Regions from separate parts of the Bacillus swezeyi genome, predicted to be linked through region 2. Evidence: predicted binding sites of a transcription regulator. Region 2 holds the regulator's gene; each other region holds the start of a gene.

Region 1 (7,766 bases), 140 kb from region 2:
AAACGAAACCATCTCAGATCTTGCATATGAGATCGGTGATTATTTAGCCGGTGAGGTAGATTCAAAAAACCATCAGGAAAGAGTGCTCGCTGATCTTTGGAGCGTTGCTTCAGAAGAAGAGCAGCACGCCATTGCGAACGTGATGGTCAAGCTTGTTGAAAACAACAGCTCACATTAAGGAGAGAGTGGTTCACTCTCTCTTTTTTGTAGGTTTTATGCCTCGGTATTTGCCATCATTTGATACAAGATGCGCACTTCGGGCGTTTTCTTTTCAGGCAGAAAGGGTAAAAAGGATTCAGTACACGATGCAGCCCGTTTTTTCCCGAATTTGGGAAACGGACGTTTTTCTTATTTAATCACAACATTCTGCTTTCTAATTAAGGCAAAATGCTTTATGATAAAGGAAGGTAAATTTTTGCCACGATGATGGATAGGGAGGTTATCATTTGGCAAAGCTCGAATGGTACTTAGAATATGAAATCCAAGTCAACCGTCCCGGACTTCTGGGAGATATATCCTCTTTGCTGGGGATGCTTTCAATCAATATTGTCACAATTAACGGGGTTGATACTTCAAGAAGAGGCCTTTTGTTAAAATGCCGTCATATAGATCAGATTAAACGCCTGGAATCCATTTTAAACACGATGGAAACGATAAAAGTTACGAAGCTGAGAGAGCCGAAATTAAGAGACCGTCTCGCTGTCAGACACGGCCGCTATATTCAGCGGGATGCAGATGACAAAAAAACGTTCCGTTTTGAACGCTCCGAGCTCGGCCTGCTTGTCGATTTTATGGCCGAACTGTTTAAAAAAGACGGACATAAGCTGATCGGAATCCGTGGAATGCCCCGCGTCGGCAAGACGGAATCAATCGTCGCTTCAAGCGTATGTGCAAGCAAAAGATGGCTTTTTGTGTCTTCGACGCTTTTGAAACAAACGATCAGAAGCCAGCTGATTGCCGACGAATACAGCCCGGAGAATGTTTTTATTTTGGACGGCATCGTATCGACAAGAAGAGGATCTGAGCGCCATTTGCAGCTCGTCAGTGAAATTATGCGGCTGCCCGCGACCAAAGTTGTCGAGCATCCGGATATTTTTGTGCAAAATACGGAATATACGATGGATGATTTTGATTACATTATCGAATTGCGTAACAGCCCTGATGAGGTTATTACATATGAACATGCCGAGGAACCGCAAATGTTTGACCATTCTGGTTTTTCCGGTTTTGATTTTTAAAATGGAAGGTGTTTGTTGTGACTGAACTAGGAAATCGGCTGAAAGAAGCCAGAGAGGAAAAAGGGATGTCATTGGACGATCTTCAGGCGGCTACGAAAATTCAAAAAAGATACTTAACAGCCCTTGAAGAAGGAAACTATGACATTATTCCGGGAAAGTTTTATGTGAGAGCTTTTATTAAACAGTACGCGGAAGCTGTCGGACTGAACTCAGAGCTCTTATTTGAAGAATTTAAAAAAGATATCCCCAATTCCTACAATGATGAGGTTTCTGATAAACTTTCTTCAATCAAGCCGCAGAGGGAGCTTCCCAAGTCAGCGTCAAAAGCGCTCGAACTTCTGCCCACCTTGCTTGTCGTAGCCGGCGTCATTGTCGTGGTTGCGATCATTTACGTCATTATTCAAGCCGTAAACGGCGGAGGGAATCAGCAGTCGGCCGAGCAGCCTAAAACAGAAGAGTCGCAAAGCAAGTATGACGTCTCAAAGGATTCACCGCTGACAAAGGAAAATCAGAAAGATGCGAATGCTGATAAAAACAGCGGCGCTGATGACAAAGAAAAAGATGATCAGCAGTCTGATGAGAAGGAAAAGCTGAGCATTAAAGCCGTCAGCAGTGAAGGCACCTCCACAACCTATGAAATTTCAGGAGCCGACAAGCTTGAGCTTGAGGTGAAAGCATCGGCAGACTCTTGGGTGAGGGTGAGGGATGAGAAAGGGAGTTCTCTTAAAGAAGGCATGATGAAAAAAGGAGAAACCTTTCAAAAGAATATAACCGAGCAAGAACAGATTGACTTGCGGATTGGCTATGCGCCCGGTGTGGAAATTAAAATCAACGGAGAAGCTCTTTCCTATGAACTAGATCCTAAGAATGTGATGACACAAAACATAACGATTCAAAATAAAAAGGAGGAAAAGTCATCTTAAATGCCAGATGACTTTTTCTTGCGTTCATCATTCGTAAAACGATACATATGGAGGAACCTTTATGTTTAACTTACCAAATAAAATCACGCTTTCAAGAATTGCATTAATTCCTATTTTCATGATCATCATGCTTGTTCCATTTCAATGGGGATCCTTATCTTTTGGAAGCGAGTCGATTCCAGTCGCCCATTTAATCGGCGCTCTTTTGTTCATCTTTGCTTCTGTTACCGATTGGGTTGACGGCTATTACGCGAGAAAGCTGAACCTTGTGACGAACTTTGGAAAGTTCCTTGACCCGCTTGCCGACAAGCTGCTCGTATCATCGGCATTGATTATTTTGGTTCATTACCATCTTGCACCGGCATGGATGGCGATTGTCATTATCAGCCGTGAATTTGCCGTGACAGGGCTTCGTCTCGTATTGGCAGGGACAGGGGAAGTCGTGGCAGCGAACATGCTTGGAAAAGTGAAAACATGGGCTCAGATCATTGCCATCTCAGCTCTCTTGCTTCACAACCTTCCATTCGAGCTTGTCTCGTTCCCATTCGGCTCACTTGCTTTATGGGTGGCTGTCTTTTTCACCGTCGTATCAGGCTGGGATTATTTCGCTAAAAACTGGGATGCTTTAAAAACATCGAACTAAACGCGTGAGGAAGTGGAAAGAATGAAATTGGAAAGAAAAGCGGAAATTATCGCTGTCGGATCAGAGCTGCTGCTCGGACAAATCGCCAATACGAATGCGCAGTTTATCAGCAAACAATTGGCCGAAATCGGAATGAACGTCTTTTATCATACAGCGGTCGGAGACAACCCCGAACGTCTCAAACAAGTGATTCAAACCGCACAGAAAAGGTCTGATTTCATCATCTTTTCAGGAGGGCTCGGACCGACGAAAGACGATTTGACCAAAGAAACAATCGCCGAGGTTGTCGGGCGTCCCCTTGAGCTTGATGCGGATGCTTTTCAATCGATCGAGGATTATTTCAAAAAAACAAACCGCACGATGTCGCCGAACAATCGTAAACAGGCGCTGATCCTTGAAGGATCGGATGTCCTGCCAAACCGGTTCGGCATGGCTCCGGGCATGTTCCTGGAACATGAATCGCGTTTCTATATGCTTCTTCCCGGGCCGCCGAAAGAGCTTGAACCGATGTTTGAAAATGAAGCGAAGCCGCTGATTCTAGAAAAGCTCGGCTCAAAGGAAAAGATCGTGTCAAGGGTGCTGCGGTTTTTTGGCATCGGAGAATCCCAGCTTGAAACGGATTTGGAAGACCTTATTGATGCGCAGACGAATCCGACGATCGCTCCTTTGGCGGCAGATGGGGAAGTCACCCTCAGGCTGACGGCCAAGCACGCTGATCCGGATGAAACAAGCCGTCTGCTGAAAGAAACGGAAGACCGCATTTTGGAGCGCGTCGGAGAGTACTTTTACGGATATGATGATACATCGCTTGTGGAAGAGCTTGCGAAGGCATGCACCCGAAAAGGGATCACCCTGTCTGCTGCGGAAAGTTTTACAGGGGGCCTTTTCTCAAGCTGGCTGACAGAAATCAGCGGGGCTTCCCAATATTTTAAAGGCGGCGCTGTCTGCTATACGAACGAATTGAAGGTTTCAGCCGCCGGTGTCTCCGAAGATACGCTGAACCGCTTTGGCGCAGTCAGCGGGCAATGCGCAAAAGAGCTTGCCAAAGGCATCAGAGACAAAACGGGAAGCGACATCGGCATCAGCTTTACGGGAGTCGCGGGGCCGAATACCCAGGAAGGCCACCCGGCCGGAAAAGTATTAATCGGCATCTCTGTAAAGGGCAGAGATGAAGAGTCGTTTGAATTCATGTTCGCCGGATCCAGATCCGGCATCCGGAAGAGGTCCGCCAAATACGGCTGCCATCTGCTGCTGAAAATACTAGAAAAATAAGCGATAACAGCTTTTTCGGAAGATCTTCCTTTTAAAAAAGAACCTTCCGCTTGCAGGAATCATTTTTTATCTTTCAAAAAAATCGAATATGCGTTCGCTTTTTTCTTGGCAAATTCGCGCAAACAAGGTATAGTAGATATAGCGGAAGTGATAAAGGAGGAAAAAATAGAATGAGTGATCGTCAGGCAGCCTTAGATATGGCGCTTAAACAAATAGAAAAACAGTTTGGTAAAGGTTCGATTATGAAGCTCGGCGAACAAACTGAAACAAGAATTTCAACCGTTCCGAGCGGTTCTTTAGCGCTCGATACAGCCCTTGGAGTGGGCGGATATCCGCGCGGCCGGATTATTGAAGTATACGGACCGGAAAGTTCCGGTAAAACGACGGTGGCGCTTCATGCGATTGCCGAAGTTCAGCAGCAGGGAGGACAGGCGGCATTCATAGATGCCGAACATGCGCTTGATCCGGTTTACGCCCAAAAGCTCGGCGTCAACATTGACGAGCTGCTGCTGTCACAGCCTGACACAGGAGAACAGGCGCTTGAAATTGCGGAAGCCCTTGTCAGAAGCGGAGCAGTGGATATCGTTGTCATCGACTCGGTAGCGGCCCTTGTCCCGAAAGCGGAAATCGAAGGAGACATGGGAGACTCCCATGTCGGCTTGCAGGCCAGACTGATGTCCCAGGCGCTTCGGAAGCTTTCCGGAGCGATCAATAAATCGAAGACCATCGCGATTTTCATTAACCAAATTCGTGAAAAAGTCGGGGTCATGTTTGGCAATCCGGAGACGACTCCAGGCGGAAGAGCGCTGAAATTCTACTCTTCTGTGCGCCTTGAAGTGCGCCGTGCCGAACAGCTGAAACAAGGCAATGAGGTCATGGGGAACAAGACGAGAATTAAAGTCGTGAAAAACAAAGTGGCGCCTCCTTTCCGGACAGCTGAAGTGGACATTATGTACGGTGAAGGGATTTCAAAAGAAGGAGAAATCATTGACCTTGGAACAGAGCTTGACATCGTGCAAAAAAGCGGATCATGGTACTCTTATCAGGAGGAACGTCTTGGGCAGGGCCGTGAAAACGCAAAGCAGTTTCTAAAAGAAAACAAAGATATCCTGTTGATGATTCAAGAGCAAATCCGGGAGCACTACGGTTTGGATACGGGCGGCAGTCCCGCTTCTCAACCGGAAGAAGAAGCCCAGGAAGAACTCGAATTTTAATCACAAACATCTATAAGGCTGCTGACCCCGGGTCGGCAGCCTTTCGCTTTCTTTTGCCGATCCTCAGCAAGCAAGCCCCGCTTCACAATCCTAAAGGAATCCCAAGTGAATAGGTTTGAAAAAAGCGAATATCTTGTAAACGTTAAGACAGCAAGCTTGACAAGTATTTCCCACACAATTACAATGAAATTGTATCACTTGTTTTTCTTAACATGATTGATAAACATTTAAACTTGACAAGGGCAGTGAAGCTTCTTCATTCCCTGTGAAGGTTCTGTATGTTGAGAAGAAAGTACAATGTACATGCCGACACTTACTTTTAGCAAGAAACAAGTTCATAGCAAGAGGAGGTGAAAGTTATGAGTCCTTTAGCAATTCTCATCTCCATTTTGCTGAGCCTATTCTGTTTAGTTGTTGGCTACTATGTTCGTAAAATCATTGCCGAAGCAAAAATTTCAGGTGCGCGTCATGCAGCCGAACAAATTCTTGGAGACGCGAAGCGGGATGCTGAAGCGTTGAAAAAAGAAGCCCTTCTTGAAGCAAAAGACGAGATTCACACGCTTCGGATAGAAGCTGAACAAGAAGTTCGTGAAAGACGAAATGAGCTTCAAAAACAAGAAAACCGTTTACTTCAAAAGGAAGAGAACCTTGACCGAAAAGATGAATCATTAGATAAACGGGAAGCGATGTTGGAGAAGAAAGATCATTCTCTGAATGAACGACAACAACATATTGAAGAGATGGAAAGCAAAGTGGATGAAATGATTCGTATGCAGCAGTCAGAATTGGAGCGTATTTCAAGTCTGACTCGTGATGAAGCGAAGCAAATCATTCTGGAACGAGTTGAAAATGAGCTTTCCCATGACATCGCGATCATGATGAAAGAAACTGAAAATCGTGCGAAAGAAGAGGCTGATAAAAAAGCAAAAAATATTCTTTCACTGGCTTTACAGCGCTGTGCCGCTGATCATGTGGCCGAGACAACGGTTTCAGTTGTCAATCTTCCAAATGATGAGATGAAAGGCCGTATTATCGGACGTGAAGGACGAAATATCCGTACGCTGGAAACATTGACGGGGATCGATCTTATCATTGATGATACGCCGGAAGCTGTTATCCTTTCAGGATTTGACCCGATCAGGCGCGAGACAGCCAGGATCGCTCTTGATAAACTCGTTCAGGATGGCCGTATTCATCCTGCCAGAATCGAAGAAATGGTTGAGAAATCCCGACGTGAAGTGGATGATTATATTCGCGAAATGGGTGAACAGACGACGTTTGAAGTTGGAGTCCACGGTCTCCATCCCGATTTAATCAAAATTCTCGGCCGTTTGAAGTTCAGAACAAGCTATGGACAGAATGTGCTTAAACATTCAATGGAAGTGGCGTTTCTGACAGGTCTTATGGCTTCAGAACTCGGAGAAGACGTTACACTTGCCAAAAGAGCAGGACTTCTTCATGATATCGGGAAAGCGATCGACCATGAGGTGGAGGGAAGCCATGTTGAGATCGGCGTGGAGCTGGCCACCAAGTATAAAGAGCACCCAGTCGTCATCAACAGTATCGCATCACACCACGGAGATCAGGAACCGACTTCCATCATCGCGGTGCTTGTAGCCGCAGCTGATGCATTGTCAGCCGCAAGACCTGGCGCTAGAAGCGAAACTCTCGAGAACTATATTCGCAGGCTCGAGAAATTGGAAGAAATCTCTGAATCGTACGAAGGTGTTGAAAAGTCATTTGCGATACAGGCCGGACGAGAAGTGCGGATCATGGTCAAACCAGACTCAATCAACGATCTTGAAGCCCATCGTTTGGCGCGGGATATTCGAAAACGAATTGAGGACGAGCTTGACTACCCTGGACATATTAAAGTAACCGTGATCAGGGAAACGAGAGCCGTTGAATACGCAAAATAAAGTGATGCGAATGCATCACTTTATTTTTTTGTTTCCTTGTGTAACACTATTAGAGAATCCTATTTTAAAAAAGAAAGGGTCAAATTATGCGAATTTTATTTATTGGAGATATCGTCGGTTCACCCGGCAGAGAGATGATCAAAAATTACTTGCCGAAACTGAAGCTGAAATATAAACCGCATGCCGTCATCGTTAACGGAGAAAACGCCGCGCATGGAAAGGGCATCACCGAAAAAATATATCATGAGCTCATTCAAGCGGGAGCCGATGTTCTCACAATGGGAAACCACACATGGGATAAAAGGGAAATTTTTGATTTTATTGATGAAGCCCCTCAAATGATCAGACCCGCCAATTTTCCTGAAGGCACCCCCGGTAAAGGTATTACATACATAAAAACGAACGGCAGCAAAGAGCTGGCTGTGATCAATCTGCAGGGAAGGACATTTCTTCCTCCGATCGACTGCCCGTTCCGAAAAGCGGATGAATTGATTGAAGAGGCGTCTAAAAGAACGCCGTTTATCTTTATCGATTTCCACGCTGAAGCGACGAGTGAA
Region 2 (7,766 bases):
AGTTTTGGCTCGACAGCACGCTGAAAATTTCTCCGCTGGAACAGGCGGATTTTATGGAAAAGCTTTATGAAGAATCGCTTCCATTTAACAAGTCCGTGATGAAAACGGTAAAGCGGATGATGATTCAAGAAGAAACAGACAGCTACATACTTTACGGCAAAACAGGCACAAGGCTGTCCGATATGAAGCTGGGCTGGTTTACAGGGGTCATTAAAAACGGCGGCAGAACTTATGTATTCGCCACAAACATAAATGGCATAGGTTCAAATGCAAAAGCCATTACGCACAGCATATTAAAGAAATACCGATTAATAGACGAATAAAAATGTTGAGATGAAATGTCGATCTTTTACACAATCTAAACGTCTTTTACACAAAAAAACCGAAAAGCGTAAACAATCCTCCCTTAACCTGGTGATAAAACCAGGTTAAGGGAGTTTTTTTATGTTGAAGAGATGGACGATTCGATTACTGCTTATTGCGGCTGTGCTGCCAGGGCTTTCTGGAGGTGCTGCATCGTCAACGCAGCATGCAAAAGGAGCTGCAAGATATGATGATGTTTTGTATTTCCCGAAATCACGCTATCCTCAAACAGGGGCGCATATCAGCGATGCCATTAAAGCCGGTCATTCCGATGTCTGTACAATCGAAAGAGAAGGAGCGGATAAGCGGCGCCAGGAGTCTTTAAAAGGGATTCCGACGAAACCGGGATATGATCGTGATGAATGGCCGATGGCGATGTGTGAGGAAGGAGGAAAGGGGGCATCAGTGAGATATGTCGCTTCAACAGATAACCGGGGGGCAGGCTCCTGGGTCGGCAGCAGGCTGAGCGGATATGCCGATGGAACAAAAATTTTGTTTATTGTTCAGTGAAAGCAAAAAAAATGTATTGCTTTAATTTTTTTTCCCTTAGGAAACTTTTTTGTTGACAGTAACTGTAAAGTTAGAGATAATAAGTGTGTAAGCATATTATGAATTCCTCTTTTTCAGGTTCGCCACCCAAACAATGGGCATGGTCTCGAACCTGATTTTTTTGATCAATGCTATGTTAATCAACTATGTTGTTTTTTGATAAAAACAAACAAATATTCTATATTATGATAAAAGACATCTGTTTGGAGGGATTATAATGACGTTAAGAGAACTGATTGAAGAAATTAAAAAGTTAAATTCAGCAGAACAACACCGCTTAAAAGAATTCTTTATCAATTCTCTATCATCCTTTTCAAACAGTGGACCTGTTTTTCAAGAAGTAACAGAACGGAAAAATAAAAATGGCTATAATTGTGTACGTTGCTCTTCTAAGCAAGTTGTGCGTTTCGGTAAGTATAAAGTGAAAATGGGACTAAAAGAAGTTGAACGCCAACGATACCTTGTAAAAATTGCAAAAAGACATTTACTGATGTAATGTCTACTACGCTATACCGTACTCATAAGCCAGATAGATGGTTAGACTTCATTAAATGTATGTTAGAAGGTTATTCTCTTCGAAAATCAGCAGACCTTATTGGTAATGTTCATTATGTCACTCTATTTTATTGGAGACACAAAGTATTGTCTGCTATTAAACAAATGGACTTTGATACATTTTCAGGGATTGTAGAGATGGATAAAACATATTTCCTTTACTCTGAAAAAGGTAAAAGAAACATAGAAGGACGCAAACCTCGTAAGCGTGGAGGTTCATCTAAGTTTCGTGGTATTAGCCACGAACAAGTTTGTGTTTTAATCGCAAGAGACTGCCAAAAAGCCGCTTATTCCGGGGTGCTTGGAAAAGGCCGGATTGTCAAATCTCAATTAGATAAGGCTATTGGCTCTAAATTAACTTTTGACAACACGCTTTGCGCTGGAGGGTTTTTTCTGCCTATGCCAAAAGCAAAGGATTAGAACATTATCGGTTTAAATCGGATAGAACGGAGCGTGTCAAGGGTCTTTATCACATCCAAAATGTTAATAATTACCACAGTCGTTTAGAAGGTTGGATACAACGATTTAATGGTGTGGCAACAAAATACCTTGACCATTATTTGAGTTGGTTTCAATTCTTAGATATTGTTAGTCATCGAAATGATAATGCATCTACTACTAAATGCTTGTAGATTGTTGTTTAATTCCGATTAATAAAACTTATTATTCTTTGAGAACGTATGAATTATAAAATAACAAGCGAGAAAAGAGATGGTACCACTTTGGATAAAAAAAATATAATATTTCACCTTATAGGAGCGTTGGTTTGTTTTATGTTGTTTGTTTTAGGGATGATATTCTCAGACCAATTCCCTCTAATGATTTTAATAGGGATATTAGGGTTTTCTGGATTTTCTTACTTAATATTCAGGATATTTATGAATATAAAAACAGGAACAAATCACAATAGTTGAACATAATTAGTTAAATGTTGTAGTTATAGCAGGGTTTTTCATAAAAATCCTGCTATATATTTAAAATCAACATTATTAGTTAACATAGCTTTGATCAAAAAAAGCCGCCGGTTTCCCGGCGGTTCTGAGTAAGCCCCATGATTAATGAACGGTTCGGAAAACGCCGATCACCTTGCCGAGAATGATCACATTCTGCAGGATAATGGGCTCCATCGTCGGATTTTCCGGCTGGAGGCGGATATGGGTCTCTTCTTTGAAAAACCGCTTGACTGTCGCTTCGTCATCTTCGGTCATGGCCACGACGATATCTCCATTGATTGCGGTACTCTGCTGCTTTACAATTACATAATCTTTATCCAGTATCCCTGCATCAATCATGCTTTCCCCCATAATCTCGAGCATGAAAACATGTTCATCCGGCGGAGCCAGGCGGTCAGGGAGCGGAAAGTACTCCTCGATATTTTCGACGGCAGTAATCGGCATCCCGGCCGTTACCTTTCCAATGACGGGAACGTTGACAACCTGGTTTTTCGGAATGTGAATCTCTTCTTCGGTATCCAGGATTTCGATCGCTCTCGGCTTCGTCGGGTCTCTTCTGATCAGCCCCTTTGTCTCAAGTCTTGCCAAGTGGCCGTGTACGGTAGAACTTGATGCCAGGCCGACCGCTTCGCCGATTTCCCTGACGGAAGGCGGGTAGCCTTTGCGCTTCACTTCTTCTTTAATGAAACGCAATATATCAAGTTGTCTTTTTGATAGCTTCGTCATGATCTGCACCTCAAAACGTCGATTTTAGGTAGATTATAGCATGTTTTTCCTCGAAGTACAAACATAGGTTCGAAAAAAACAATTGACAGAAACATTTGTTCGTATGTATACTGAAAGCACAAAAAGCGAACAAATATTCTGTTTGGGGTGATAGATTTGAATAGGGAATCATTGATTTTCGTCAGTCTGTTTACTGCTGTGATCAGCTTCTGTGTTCTGTTTTTGTCTTTTGCCGGAAAGATGGAGGAAAGCAAGCAATATGTTAAAATAGAAGTTCAAGAAGGAGATACTTTATGGGAGATTGCCGACCACATCGAGGGCGGCAAGTCCGCTGACAAGCAAAAATTCATTGAGTGGGTTGCCGACAAAAACGATCTGCCGACATCTGTCATCAAACCCGGCGATGTTCTGATTCTGCCGGTAACAAAGCAGCATTCTGACCGATATCAGCTTGCAGAAGTAGAGTAAGAAGGATGAGGGGATTTCCATGAACGCGATTATATACACCAGGGTGAGCACGACGAAGGAGCAGCAGGAAACCTCCTTAAAACGGCAGGAAGAGGAGCTTGCATCACTTGCAGCCGAACACGGCATGACCGTTGTAAAAGTCATTTCCGAACAGGCGAGCGGATATGAAATGGACCGGGACGGTGTATTCGATTTGCTTGATGAAATAAAAAGATCAGAAGTGGATGCTGTATTGATCCAGGATGATACAAGGCTTGGAAGAGGAAACGCCAAAATAGCCCTCCTTCACTGCTTATATAAAGAAGGGGTTCGAATTTATACACTCGCACACAGGGGACAGCTGGAACTTTCCGAGGCCGACTCAATGGTTTTGGAAATCGTCGGCATCGTGGAAGAATACCAGCGGAAAATACATAATCTTAAGATTAAAAGAGGGATGAAGAAAGCGGTCGAAAACGGCTACCGCCCGGAAAGGAATCTAAAAAACCAACATGAAGGAAACGGGAGGGAGCGGATTGAAGCCCCGCTTTCAGAAATCATTCGGCTCAGGGAAAACAAGCTGACGTTTGCAGAGATTGCAGCCGTTTTAAGGGGCTTTGGCTACAGCATATCGAAAGCTACCGTACACCGCCGCTATCAGGAGTATAAGAGCAGCCAGCCGGATTCATTTGTTGTCAAACGAGAGCGAATTTAGTAGTATGAATGATAAACAAATCAAAGGAGCATATTATGATTTCCAAAGAAAAAATAGCCAGAATCAATGAGCTTGCGAAAAAATCAAAAACCGGCTCTTTGACGGAGGAAGAAAAAGCAGAACAGCAGAAGCTGCGCCAGGAATATTTGAATGGTGTCCGCGCATCTATGAAAAACACGCTGAAAAATGTGACAATCGTAGATCCGGAAGGCAATGATGTGACGCCGGAAAAGCTCAAAAAGGAAAAAAACCGCCGCCTTCATTAATTTTAGGGAATACGTCAATATCGTATTCCCTTTTTGTGTATAATATTGAAATAAAAGGAGCATAACGAGATCAACCACCATTTTTCAGACGCTTTCTGAGCTGAAATGGTTGTGAAAACTGATGGGTAGATTTATGATAAGAAAGTAGAGTACATACAGGAAGGGGATAAAAATGAAAACGATTGAATTAAAATCTGTCGCAACGATACGGACACTATCCATAGACGCCATTGAAAAGGCAAAATCCGGCCACCCAGGCATGCCGATGGGGGCTGCTCCGATGGCTTATTCGCTTTGGACAAAAATGATGAATGTAAACCCTGAAAACCCAAGCTGGTTTAACAGAGACCGATTTGTGTTATCTGCCGGACATGGTTCAATGCTGCTGTACAGCATGCTTCATTTAAGCGGGTATGATGTATCGATGGAAGATCTAAAGAATTTCCGCCAATGGGGCAGCAAAACACCAGGTCATCCTGAATTCGGACATACTCCTGGCGTTGATGCGACGACAGGCCCGCTCGGTCAAGGAATCGGAATGGCTGTCGGAATGGCGCTTGCAGAACGCCATCTTGCAGAAACTTACAATCGCAGCGAATATCGTGTCGTTGACCATTATACATACAGTATTTGCGGTGACGGGGATTTAATGGAAGGAATCTCATCGGAAGCGGCTTCACTTGCAGGCCACCTAAACCTCGGCCGTTTAATCGTGCTTTATGATTCCAATGATATTTCCCTTGACGGAGATTTAGACCGCTCTTTCTCTGAAAACGTGAAGCAGCGCTTTGAAGCAATGAACTGGGAAGTGCTCTATGTAGAAGACGGGAATAACATCACTGAAATTACAGCAGCGCTTGAAAAAGCGAAGCAGAATGAAAACCAGCCGACATTAATTGAAGTGAAAACAACGATCGGTTTCGGATCTCCAAACCGTGCGGGAACTTCAGGCGTTCACGGCGCTCCTCTCGGTGCAGAAGAGGCTGAGCTGACAAAAGAAGCGTATGAGTGGACATATGAAGAAGATTTCCATGTTCCTTCTGAAGTATACGATCACTTCAACGAAACGGTGAAAGAGGCTGGCAAGCGCAAGGAACAGGAATGGAATGAACTGTTCTCCGCATACAAAAAAGCTCACCCGGAGCTTGCAGAACAACTTGAATTGGGCATCAAAGGAGAGCTTCCTGCTGACTGGGAAAAGGAAATTCCTGTTTATGAGAAAGGAAGCAGCCTGGCTTCACGCGCATCTTCCGGAGAAGTGCTGAACGGAATCGCGAAACAAGTGCCGTTTTTCTTTGGCGGCTCTGCCGATCTGGCTGGTTCCAATAAGACGGCGATCAAAAACGGCGGCGATTTTTCAGCAAAAGACTATGCCGGCAGAAACATCTGGTTCGGCGTCCGCGAATTTGCCATGGGTGCAGCTTTAAACGGAATGGCTCTTCATGGCGGTCTCCGGGTGTTTGCCGGAACATTCTTCGTCTTTTCAGACTATTTGAGACCTGCGATTCGTCTTGCCGCTTTAATGGGGCTTCCGGTCACATATGTATTTACACATGACAGCATCGCAGTGGGAGAAGACGGTCCGACGCATGAACCGATTGAACAGCTTGCATCTCTCCGCGCCCTTCCAAATCTGTCTGTCATGAGACCTGCTGACGGAAACGAAACAGCTGCGGCATGGAAGCTTGCACTTCAATCAGACAACCAGCCGACTGCGCTTGTCCTTACTCGTCAAAACTTGCCGACGATCGACCAGTCTGCCGAAACGGCATATGAAGGTGTTGAAAAAGGAGCTTATGTCGTGTCTAAGAGTCAAAATGAAAAGCCAGCTGCCATTCTGCTTGCAAGCGGCTCAGAGGTCGGACTTGCGATTGACGCACAAAGCGAACTGCTGAAAGAAGGCATTGATGTATCAGTTGTCAGCGTGCCGTCTTGGGACCGCTTTGAGAAGCAGTCAGCTGAGTATAAAAACGCTGTCCTTCCTTCTGATGTGACGAAACGTCTTGCAATTGAAATGGGATCGCCGCTCGGATGGGACAGATATACAGGTACTGAAGGCGATATTCTCGCCATTGACCAATTCGGCGCATCCGCTCCTGGGGAAACGATTTTGAAGGAATACGGCTTCACTCCAGCGAATGTTGCAGACCGCGTGAAAAAGCTTTTAAATCAATAATGACATCGCATGGGAAAGAGAATGATCTCCGAATCATTCTCTTTTCTTTTGTTTCGACAAAATTAGTCGCTTCTTTTATCATCATCAGACAATTATTTCTAATCTCCTTTTGTATAATAGAAAGCATATATTCATCAGAATCGCAATACTAAGGGGGATTAGACAGTGATGGAACGCCATTATTATACGTATCTGATAGAAGAGGAATTTGCCAGTCACTATTTTGGAAGAGAATCTGTCATGTACAAGCTTTTTTATGATTACCATTGGACAAGCCCCGAAAATAAACAATCTCAATTAGCTGCCAGACAAATCGAATATATTACAAAGCCGATACCGGTTTCCCATATACATAAGAGGCTGAAAATGAACCTGAGCCGGGAAGATTATACACAGGTTGACTGTATTTACAGATTGCTCGTTCCAAAGGGGAGCGCTTCGTTCATTATGAAAGATCGCTATATTGAAATTTTAGCTAACGGCCAATTTGATGCAGAAACCGTTTTCTTTGAAGTGTTGCGGAAAGTGAGTCCGTGTTTTCTAGCAATGGACTTTAGCATGGAACGATACGGCTGGCTGAATCCTGTGAAAGAAAGAAATTTTGTATAAAAAAAAGAATTTGGACTGTAAATGTTGTATAATAGCATTTGGTTTAGTAAACTTTATACGAGACAACATGAAGGAGGAAATTACATGGATTTATGGGTTGTCATCCTAGTGGGCGTTTTAGCATTGCTCGCAGGTGTTGCACTCGGATTTTTTATTGCTCGTAAATATATGATGAACTATTTGAAAAAGAATCCGCCAATTAATGAACAAATGCTGCGCATGATGATGATGCAGATGGGTATGAAACCATCCCAAAAGAAAATCAATCAAATGATGAAAGCCATGGAAAATCAAACGAAATAATACGAATGCGATTATGACATAGAAGGAACATGGTTATAAAATAAAAAACCCATTTTTCTGGGTTTTTTATTTTGATCTATGATTATTGTGTGTTGCTGCCGAGA
Region 3 (7,766 bases), 580 kb from region 2:
AGCGCGCGCTTGATTGGAAGGCGAACCACAGCAACCGTCTCAGATGAGGCGGTTTTTTATCTGCAGATATTAAAAAATCTTGATCTCTCGTCAATATTCAAAAAATTCTATATAATATAATGGCGGTCTGGAATCAATTTCAAAAAAATTGGTCAAACAGTGTATGACAGAGGGACAGGTGAGAAATGTGGCGAATCAAGATTTAAATTTGCAAACGTTATATACGAGTCATACCCGTGATGCCTGGGCGCAACTGGGCGGCCATATGTCAGTGCAAATCACGGAAGAGGAAGCGAAAGAGCTTGAAGGTTTAAATGATTATCTGTCATTGGAGGAAGTGGAAACGATTTATGTTCCGCTGGCACGGCTTCTTTATTTGCATCGGACTTCTCAGTATGAGCGGAACATCCGGGTGAACGGTTTTCTGAATCACCCCCATGCAGCGAAGATTCCGTTTATCATCGGGATAGCCGGAAGTGTGGCGGTCGGAAAAAGCACAACCGCCCGGATCATTCAAACCGCACTCTCCCGCTTGCAGGAACGGCTGAAGGTCAGCCTGATCACAACAGACGGGTTTCTTTATCCAAATGCAATTCTCGCAGAAAAACAGATGATGTCGCGGAAGGGTTTTCCTGAGAGTTATGATGTCAAGGCGCTGCTTGAGTTTTTAAACGAATTAAAGTCAGGAAAGGAAAGCGTCAAGGCGCCTGTCTACTCCCATTTAACTTACGACAGAATGGAAGGTGTCTTTGAAACGGTGAAAGAGGCGGATATTGTCATTATTGAAGGCGTCAACGTACTGCAAACGCCGACGATTGAAGATGACCGGACAAAGCCGCGTGTTTTCGTATCTGATTTCTTTGATTTTTCGATTTATGTAGATGCCGAGGAAGATCTCATCATCAAATGGTATCTCGAGCGGTTCCGCATGCTCAGGGAGACGGCGTTTCAGGACCCGACTTCTTATTTTCATAAATTTAAAGATCTGACAGACGATGAAGCGGATTCGCTGGCGAAGTCGATATGGGAGACGGTCAACCGCCCGAACTTGTATGAAAACATTCTGCCTACAAAATTCCGGTCGGACTTCATCCTGAAAAAAGGAAAAGGCCACAAAGTCGAAGAGATTTTGGTCAGACGGGTGTGACATCAAGGAGATAGAAGCGGGAGGATAAGAGCGTGATTCATCATATTGAACTATATGTTTCAAATGTAGAAAGATCAAAGCGTTTTTGGGGGTGGTTTCTAAAAGAGCTCGGCTATGAGGTTTATCAGCAGTGGAAAGGGGGCATCAGCTGGAAAGCGAATGGCGCCTACATCGTCCTTGTTCAGGCAGAAGCGCGCTTTTTAGAGGCAGGCTACCACAGATGCCGGGTCGGTTTAAACCATCTCGCCTTTCAAGCGGCTTCAAGAGCCCAGGTGGATGAAATGACAGAGCAGCTGATTGTACGCGGCTATCGGATGTTATACGAAGACAGACACCCGTTCGCCGGCGGAGCCGGACATTATGCGCTGTACGCGGAAGATCCCGACCGTATCAAGGTTGAGCTTGTGGCTCCGGCTGACGTCCGCCCGACCATTTAACCAGAAGGCCCTCCGCCGAACGGAAGGGTCTCGCTCTTGCGCTCTTTTAATTTTGCAATGTGTTTTCTGAATGCATGTTCACTTTTGCGGCTTCCATCACTCTGACTTTTCTGAAGGCCGCAATGAGAAAAGGCACTCCGCAAAGGGTCGCGAGGGCCAGGATGGAAAAGGTGAAAAAAGGCTTCCCTGCTCCGAAAGCATCCAGCAGCATGCCGCCCGCCCACGGACCGATGACGCTTCCCAGCTGGGTAAAGCCCATCGCTCCGAAATAAGTCCCTTTGAGTTCAGGGTGTGCAATTTGGTCAATCAATAGATCCATCATAGAAAATAACAAAACTTCTCCTGTTGTAAACAATACAACAATGAAGATGATGGATAAAAGGTCATGGAAAAACGAGAGGCTGAACAGGCTCATGCTAATCAAAACATTTCCCGTGATCAGCGACAAAATCGGTGAAAACCGTTTTGCGATATGGACGATCGGGTACTGTATGACCAGCACGACCGCAGCATTTAACGTCAGCATCATCCCGAATATCTTCGTCCCATCTGCAATGAAAGGACTTGCCGACATGTACTGTGCAAGCGTCGATGTGAAGTGGGAATAGCCGAACAGACAAAGAATCGAGCCGATCAGCGTGATTGAAAACACCCGGTCTGTTCTTGTCACCTGCAAGGCATCTCTTACTTTAATGCGCTTATTCGTCTCCCTTACCGGCACAGTGTGATTTTGAAATTGAACCGCCAGCACGGCCCCGTAAATGAAATAAATAAAAGCCGCGATGAAAAACGGCAGCGTCGTTTTGGAAGAGCCGAGGTACAGGCCTAAAAGCGGACCGAAGACGACGCCGAGGTTGATCGCTGTATATCTAAGATTGAAGACAAAGAGGCGCGTCTCAGGTTTGGATACATCGGAAAGCAGCGCTCTTGAAGTCGGTTCAAAAAGCGCGCGGCACAATCCGTTCAAGGCATTCATCAAAAAGAAGGTCCAGACGCGGTCGGCGAGTGCGAAGCCGGCAAACACGAGCACCCAGCCAAAAATCGAGAGCAGCATGATCTTTTTCCGGCCGAACCGGTCTGATAAATACCCCCCATAAAAGCTCGCCGCAATTCCAATCAGGGAGCTTGCCGCTATCACGGCTCCCGCAAAAGCGGCTGAAGCCCCCTTGACCTGTGTTAAATAAATCGCTAAAAAAGGAATGCTCATTGTGGTTCCCATCCGTCCGAAAATCGTTCCGACAATAATGGTCCAGCTGAGCGGGTGGATATTTTGCCATTTTCGTTTCATGATGAACGCTCCAGATAATCATATTTTATTGTATTATCATACATGAAACAGATGGTGATGAATAGAGGAATTTCTAAATCTTGGGGCGAAGGCGGGGGAAAGCTTCCTGGCTTTGGAAGCCGCTCCGGGAAGCATTTATCGCATTATGAAAACAAGCCTTGATTTGTGACATAATCATAGACGACATCCTCAATATGAGCATGCAGCCCCTCGTCCGGCTCCTCCGTCCGCCTTTCTTGTAAAGCCAGCTTCAGGATTTGTTTTTCATGGGGGCTGAGGGGGTCGATTGCGATGTTGCGGCCGTATTGCCTGAGTGCCTGTCCGAGCATTTTTTCAATCAGTTTTTCATCCATTTGCCTTCTCCTTTAGGAGCGATTTTTCTTTTATCTTACTAGGAAAAAACGATGTTCTCAACAGGTTTCGGGACTCCGGATGTGAAAGTTTTTTGATGAGAAAACGCGAGGGACGCTCATCGCTGTGAATGGTCTTGCACATATCATGATTAAATAAAACTGCTAAAATAAAAAAGAATCGGAATGAGGCAGCATTCCGGCTTTTTATGAGTCTCGTTAAAATAGACCATTCCTCGAACTTGTCAGGGCTCAAGGGATGGTCTGTTTGCCTTTTTTGACAACACGGCAATGCAACAAGAGATTGTTTCATATGCAGTCATCCGCACCACCCCCTTTCCCAGATGGGGTATTATACCATATCGCCATCTTTCAAGAAGGTGTTTTTTGCGGCCCGTGCCAGTTCTTTAACCGCCAGCAGGAATTTGACCGGATAAGCCTGATGCTTTAAAATAAAAGTAATAAAAATGAATACTCCAAAGGGGAGTAGCTGTCACAGTAAAGTCGTCATTACGGGATATCTTAAATCCTCGGCTTTGCTGGCAATCTAATTGTTAGCGAGACCTTTGCCAAATCTGATTTGGTGAAGGTCTTTTTGTTTATCAACTTCACCAAATCGGTGGAGTTTTTTCATTTTTATCAAAAAGGGAGAGGGGAGCTGATGATGTCCAGACATGAATTGACGAAGAAAGGTCTGCCATGGGCGGAAAAAACGATAAGGAGGCAAACAATGAAAAGAATTCTCACAGTTCTGGCCGGAATCGGCCTTTTCGGAGCGAGCGGATGCGGAATGCTTGATCAGGTGAATGACGGATTGAACTATACAAATGAAGCGGCCGGCTATATCCAAAAAGTGAAAACATTTGCGGAGGAGGCGCCTTCCTTGGCTGAACAGGCTGTAAACGATGCGGATGCAAAAGAACAGCTGGAAACACAGCTTGAGTCTATTCAGCAGGCTGCGGCCGATTTTAATGAATTAACCCCGCCCGATGCTGCAGCCCAGATTCATGACACGATCGAGAAGCATAATGAAACACTGCAAAAAAGCGCTGAGGATGTTTTGAAAAGTGTTGAGGAAGGAAAATTAACAGTCGAGAAGATGCAGCAGTCAGAATTGGTGCAAAGCGCTCAGCAGATCAGTGATGTGATGGGCCAGATTGAAAAATTGACAGAATAGAAAAAAGCATCCCGAAAATGGGGTGCTTTTCTGATTGCTCAAAAATCGAGCTCATACCGCAGACGAGGGTCGGTCAAAAACCTCTTTTGCCTCCCAGCAGCAAGAAACGATTGGCATGTTGAAAACGGCAGAACGTCAAAGGGAATATTTTCTTTGGATAAATTTACGCCTGGAAATCGAACGCATATTCGCAGTATAGTATTCATACACTAATGATGCGAACGTCAGTTCCTTTTTGGGGGTTAGATGATGGACTATAGTCAATATCCGGCGCGCTCGATTTTGTGCGTTGATATGCGGAGTTTTTATGCCAGCTGTGCCGCCGTTTTGCTCGGGCTTGATCCGATGACTTGCTTCTTAGCGGTTGTCGGAAACACAGAGCGGCAGGGCAGCATCGTTCTGGCTGCCTCACCGGCTCTCAAAAGAGAGTTTGGCGTTCAAACGGGGACAAGGCTGTATCAGCTGCCAGACGACCCGCGCATTCGGCTTGTCAATCCGAAGATGGGGCTATTCGTCCGTGTTTCAACAGAGCTCACCCGGCTGTTCTGCCGCTATGTGCCGCATGATGCCGTTCATACATACAGCGTCGATGAAAGCTTTATCCAGGTGGACGGCGTGAAGAACATGTGGGGAGATGCACGGACGATTGCCGCGAAAATTCAAGATGACATGGCAAGGGAGTTTGGGCTGCCCTGCACCGTCGGCATCGGGCCGAACATGTTGATGGCAAAGCTCTGCCTTGATCTTGAAGCGAAAAAAACGGCAGACGGGGTGGCCGTTTGGGATTATGAAGATGTAGAAACAAAGCTCTGGCCTTTGTTCCCGCTGCGGCGGATGTGGGGGATCGGCTCCAGGCTGGAAAAGACGCTGAACCGCATGGGGATTTTTACAGTCGGCCAGCTGGCACACTATGATCTCAAACGGCTTGAGAAAACATTCGGTTTGATGGGAAACCAGCTTTACTATCACGCTTGGGGCATTGATCTTTCAGCCATCGGAGCGCCGATCATGGCGGGGCAGGTCAGCTACGGAAAGAGCCAGATCCTGCTTCGCGATTATCCGAACCCGGATGAAGTCAAGCATGTCATTCTTGAAATGTGCGAAGAGGTTGCCAAAAGGGCGCGTGACCATCAGCAGGCGGGGCGGACCGTCAGCCTCGGAATTGAATACAGCCGCGATGAGTTTGGCGGAGGATTTTATCGTTCGAACACGATGGAAAGCCCTTCAAATGTCACACTTGATCTTTACCATACATGCCTCGCATTGTTCGAGCGCTTTTATGAGGGGAAAACGGTTCGGAAAGTTTCCATTTCTCTTTCCAACATTGAGGATGACACCCATATGCAGCTCGACCTTTTTCGTCCGGATCAGGAAAAAAAGCGGATGCTTGGCTATGTGATGGACGGCATCAGAGAACGGCACGGCTCAACAGCGCTTTTGCGCGCCGTTTCCTATACAAACGCCGGAACCGCCCGTCTGCGGTCAAAGCTTGTCGGCGGACATCAGGCATAGAAAGGAGAATCTGCGGATGTTAAAAGACAGAGGCAACATCAAATGGGTTTCCATGATGCTGCCGGAGCACGTGGAATTGCTCAGGGAATATCATGAAAGCCTTCAAAAACACGAGAAACCGATTTTGGATGAACAAAAATATGAAGAATTCAATGACATCATTTGTGAAGCGATGGCGGAAAACAGACTTTTGCAATTTGCCTATTACCGGCAGGGGGAGGTCAAAACGCTTGTCGGCCGCATCCATTATGTTGACGCTCTGAAACGGGAGCTGCGCATTGTAACCCCTGCGGATGAAATATGCATGTTAAAGATGGATGACATGATTGAGATTGAATATGATTGTCGTGTATAATGAAGAAAGTATTCGGAGGTGTATAAAATGGTAAATGACATTCATTTGCCAGCTGCAGCGTCTCATGCAAAGCCTGTTATCTTAAAAAGGCGATACTTTGCATGAGGTGGAGTTTTAAACAAATCGCCTGAAGAGCAAGGTATCATTTCTGATCATACGGCTTTGCACCTTATTTCACATATATATAAATAAGGAGCTGGCAGAAATGAAGAATGTAAATACAGTGAATATGAACCCTTTTATCAGAAATGATCAATATAATTTTATTAAGTTTCAAACGGACAGTCTTGTCCAAGGACATGCGAACATCAAGGACGGAAACGTGCTTGACGCTTTGAAATCCAATGCGTTGGATCAAGTATTAAACCTGTTTCCTGATCTCAGCAATCAGCAAAAGAATTTGCTGTGCCAGATGGTTGAAGTGGAAGACAGCAGCGAAGCCATCCGCTTTTTAGCTGAGTTAAAGCATGATGTGATACCATTTCAGCATGTAACAGTAAAGGTCGCTAAAAAACTGTTTTCTAAAGTGAAAAAGTTAAAGACTCCCGAATTTGAGCAGATGGATTTCCGCGGATATTCCTACTTGGGATGGAATGATGCGGGATCAGGCAGGAAATACATGATTGTGGATATCGGAGGAAGACTGATAGGCATACACGGCACGATCAAACCCAGCCATAAAAAAGGGATCTGCTCGATATGCAACAGGGCCGAAGCGATCGGACTATTCATGGCCCGGGTGAAAAGCGGTAAAGAAACCTATACGGACAGAGGCAATTACATTTGCTATGACAGTGAAAAATGCAACCAAAATATGATGACATTAGATCATCTGAACGATTTTGTCGTGCAATTAACGAAATACTGATCTAAAAAACCCGGCTGAGCTCAGCCGGGTTCTTTATGATTCGGCCTTAAGCCTTCCACTGTACTGCTCCCCGAAAATCCGGGCGGCCAGCCCTGGCACGGCCATACATAAGAACACAGAGCGGCCGAGGCTGAATAAAGTAAAAGCGAGCCACAGCCCATGGTTTCCGAAAGCGGGTACAGCGGTGAAAAAGGCGGCCAAAAAACCAAGGGCGGCCAAAAGCATCGAATTTCTGACAGGGCCTATTTCAGTGGCGCCCGTAAAGATTCCGTAGAAAATCAATCCAAAACCTGCGGTTACAGGATACAGCATGATCCAAACATCGTATGTTTTGGCAGCTTCCAGGACGCTTTCAAGCGGTGTAAATAAAGGAATGATCGCATCTTTCAAGAGAAAATAGCCGGCGGCAAGAACCGCTGACGAAATAAGCGACCACTGGAATGAAAGAGAAAGCGTCCGGGAATAGAGGCCGCGATCCAAATTCCCTACGGCTTTTCCGGTAAAAATACTTGATGCATTGGCAAATCCGTCAAAAAAGTACGCCATCATATAATGAATTTGAATCAAGATGGCATTGGCGGCCAAAATTTCAGAACCAAAACCGGCGCCTTTAGCTGTAAACAAATTGAAAA

The links. Region 2 encodes LexA, which represses DNA repair genes until DNA is damaged. Its sites were predicted from a motif close to CGAACATATGTTCG; they were not measured.
Region 1: recA (recombinase RecA) is a predicted target of LexA. The motif match lies at 4,160-4,173, and genes of this name have one in related genera.
Region 3: RBH91_RS13535 (Y-family DNA polymerase) is a predicted target of LexA. The motif match lies at 4,577-4,590, and genes of this name have one in related genera.

What each region holds. Positions count from the first base shown of each region.
Region 1 covers NZ_CP133085.1:2,005,399-2,013,164, forward strand. The annotation lists gene RBH91_RS09965 (DUF3243 domain-containing protein) at 1-178, shown strand, start outside; gene RBH91_RS09970 (YmfK family protein) at 447-1,238, shown strand; gene RBH91_RS09975 (helix-turn-helix domain-containing protein) at 1,256-2,161, shown strand; gene pgsA (CDP-diacylglycerol--glycerol-3-phosphate 3-phosphatidyltransferase) at 2,223-2,804, shown strand; gene RBH91_RS09985 (competence/damage-inducible protein A) at 2,826-4,076, shown strand; gene recA (recombinase RecA) at 4,247-5,290, shown strand; gene rny (ribonuclease Y) at 5,650-7,209, shown strand; gene RBH91_RS10000 (TIGR00282 family metallophosphoesterase) at 7,296-7,766, shown strand, end outside.
Region 2 covers NZ_CP133085.1:2,144,624-2,152,389, forward strand. The annotation lists gene blaOXA (class D beta-lactamase) at 1-323, shown strand, start outside; gene RBH91_RS10780 (NucA/NucB deoxyribonuclease domain-containing protein) at 445-873, shown strand; partial or broken gene RBH91_RS10785 (IS1595 family transposase) at 1,130-2,158, shown strand; gene lexA (transcriptional repressor LexA) at 2,523-3,146, opposite strand; gene yneA (cell division suppressor protein YneA) at 3,303-3,614, shown strand; gene RBH91_RS10800 (YneB family resolvase-like protein) at 3,634-4,308, shown strand; gene RBH91_RS10805 (DUF896 domain-containing protein) at 4,344-4,574, shown strand; gene tkt (transketolase) at 4,747-6,750, shown strand; gene sirA (sporulation inhibitor of replication protein SirA) at 6,919-7,359, shown strand; gene RBH91_RS10820 (YneF family protein) at 7,444-7,662, shown strand; gene RBH91_RS10825 (aspartyl-phosphate phosphatase Spo0E family protein) at 7,745-7,766, opposite strand, start outside.
Region 3 covers NZ_CP133085.1:2,720,289-2,728,054, reverse strand. The annotation lists gene RBH91_RS13565 (GrpB family protein) at 1-47, shown strand, start outside; gene coaA (type I pantothenate kinase) at 188-1,147, shown strand; gene RBH91_RS13555 (VOC family protein) at 1,183-1,584, shown strand; gene RBH91_RS13550 (MDR family MFS transporter) at 1,631-2,872, opposite strand; gene RBH91_RS13545 (YqzH family protein) at 3,016-3,225, opposite strand; gene RBH91_RS13540 (DUF6376 family protein) at 3,953-4,399, shown strand; gene RBH91_RS13535 (Y-family DNA polymerase) at 4,649-5,911, shown strand; gene RBH91_RS13530 (YolD-like family protein) at 5,928-6,266, shown strand; gene RBH91_RS13525 (FusB/FusC family EF-G-binding protein) at 6,472-7,134, shown strand; gene RBH91_RS13520 (MATE family efflux transporter) at 7,168-7,766, opposite strand, start outside.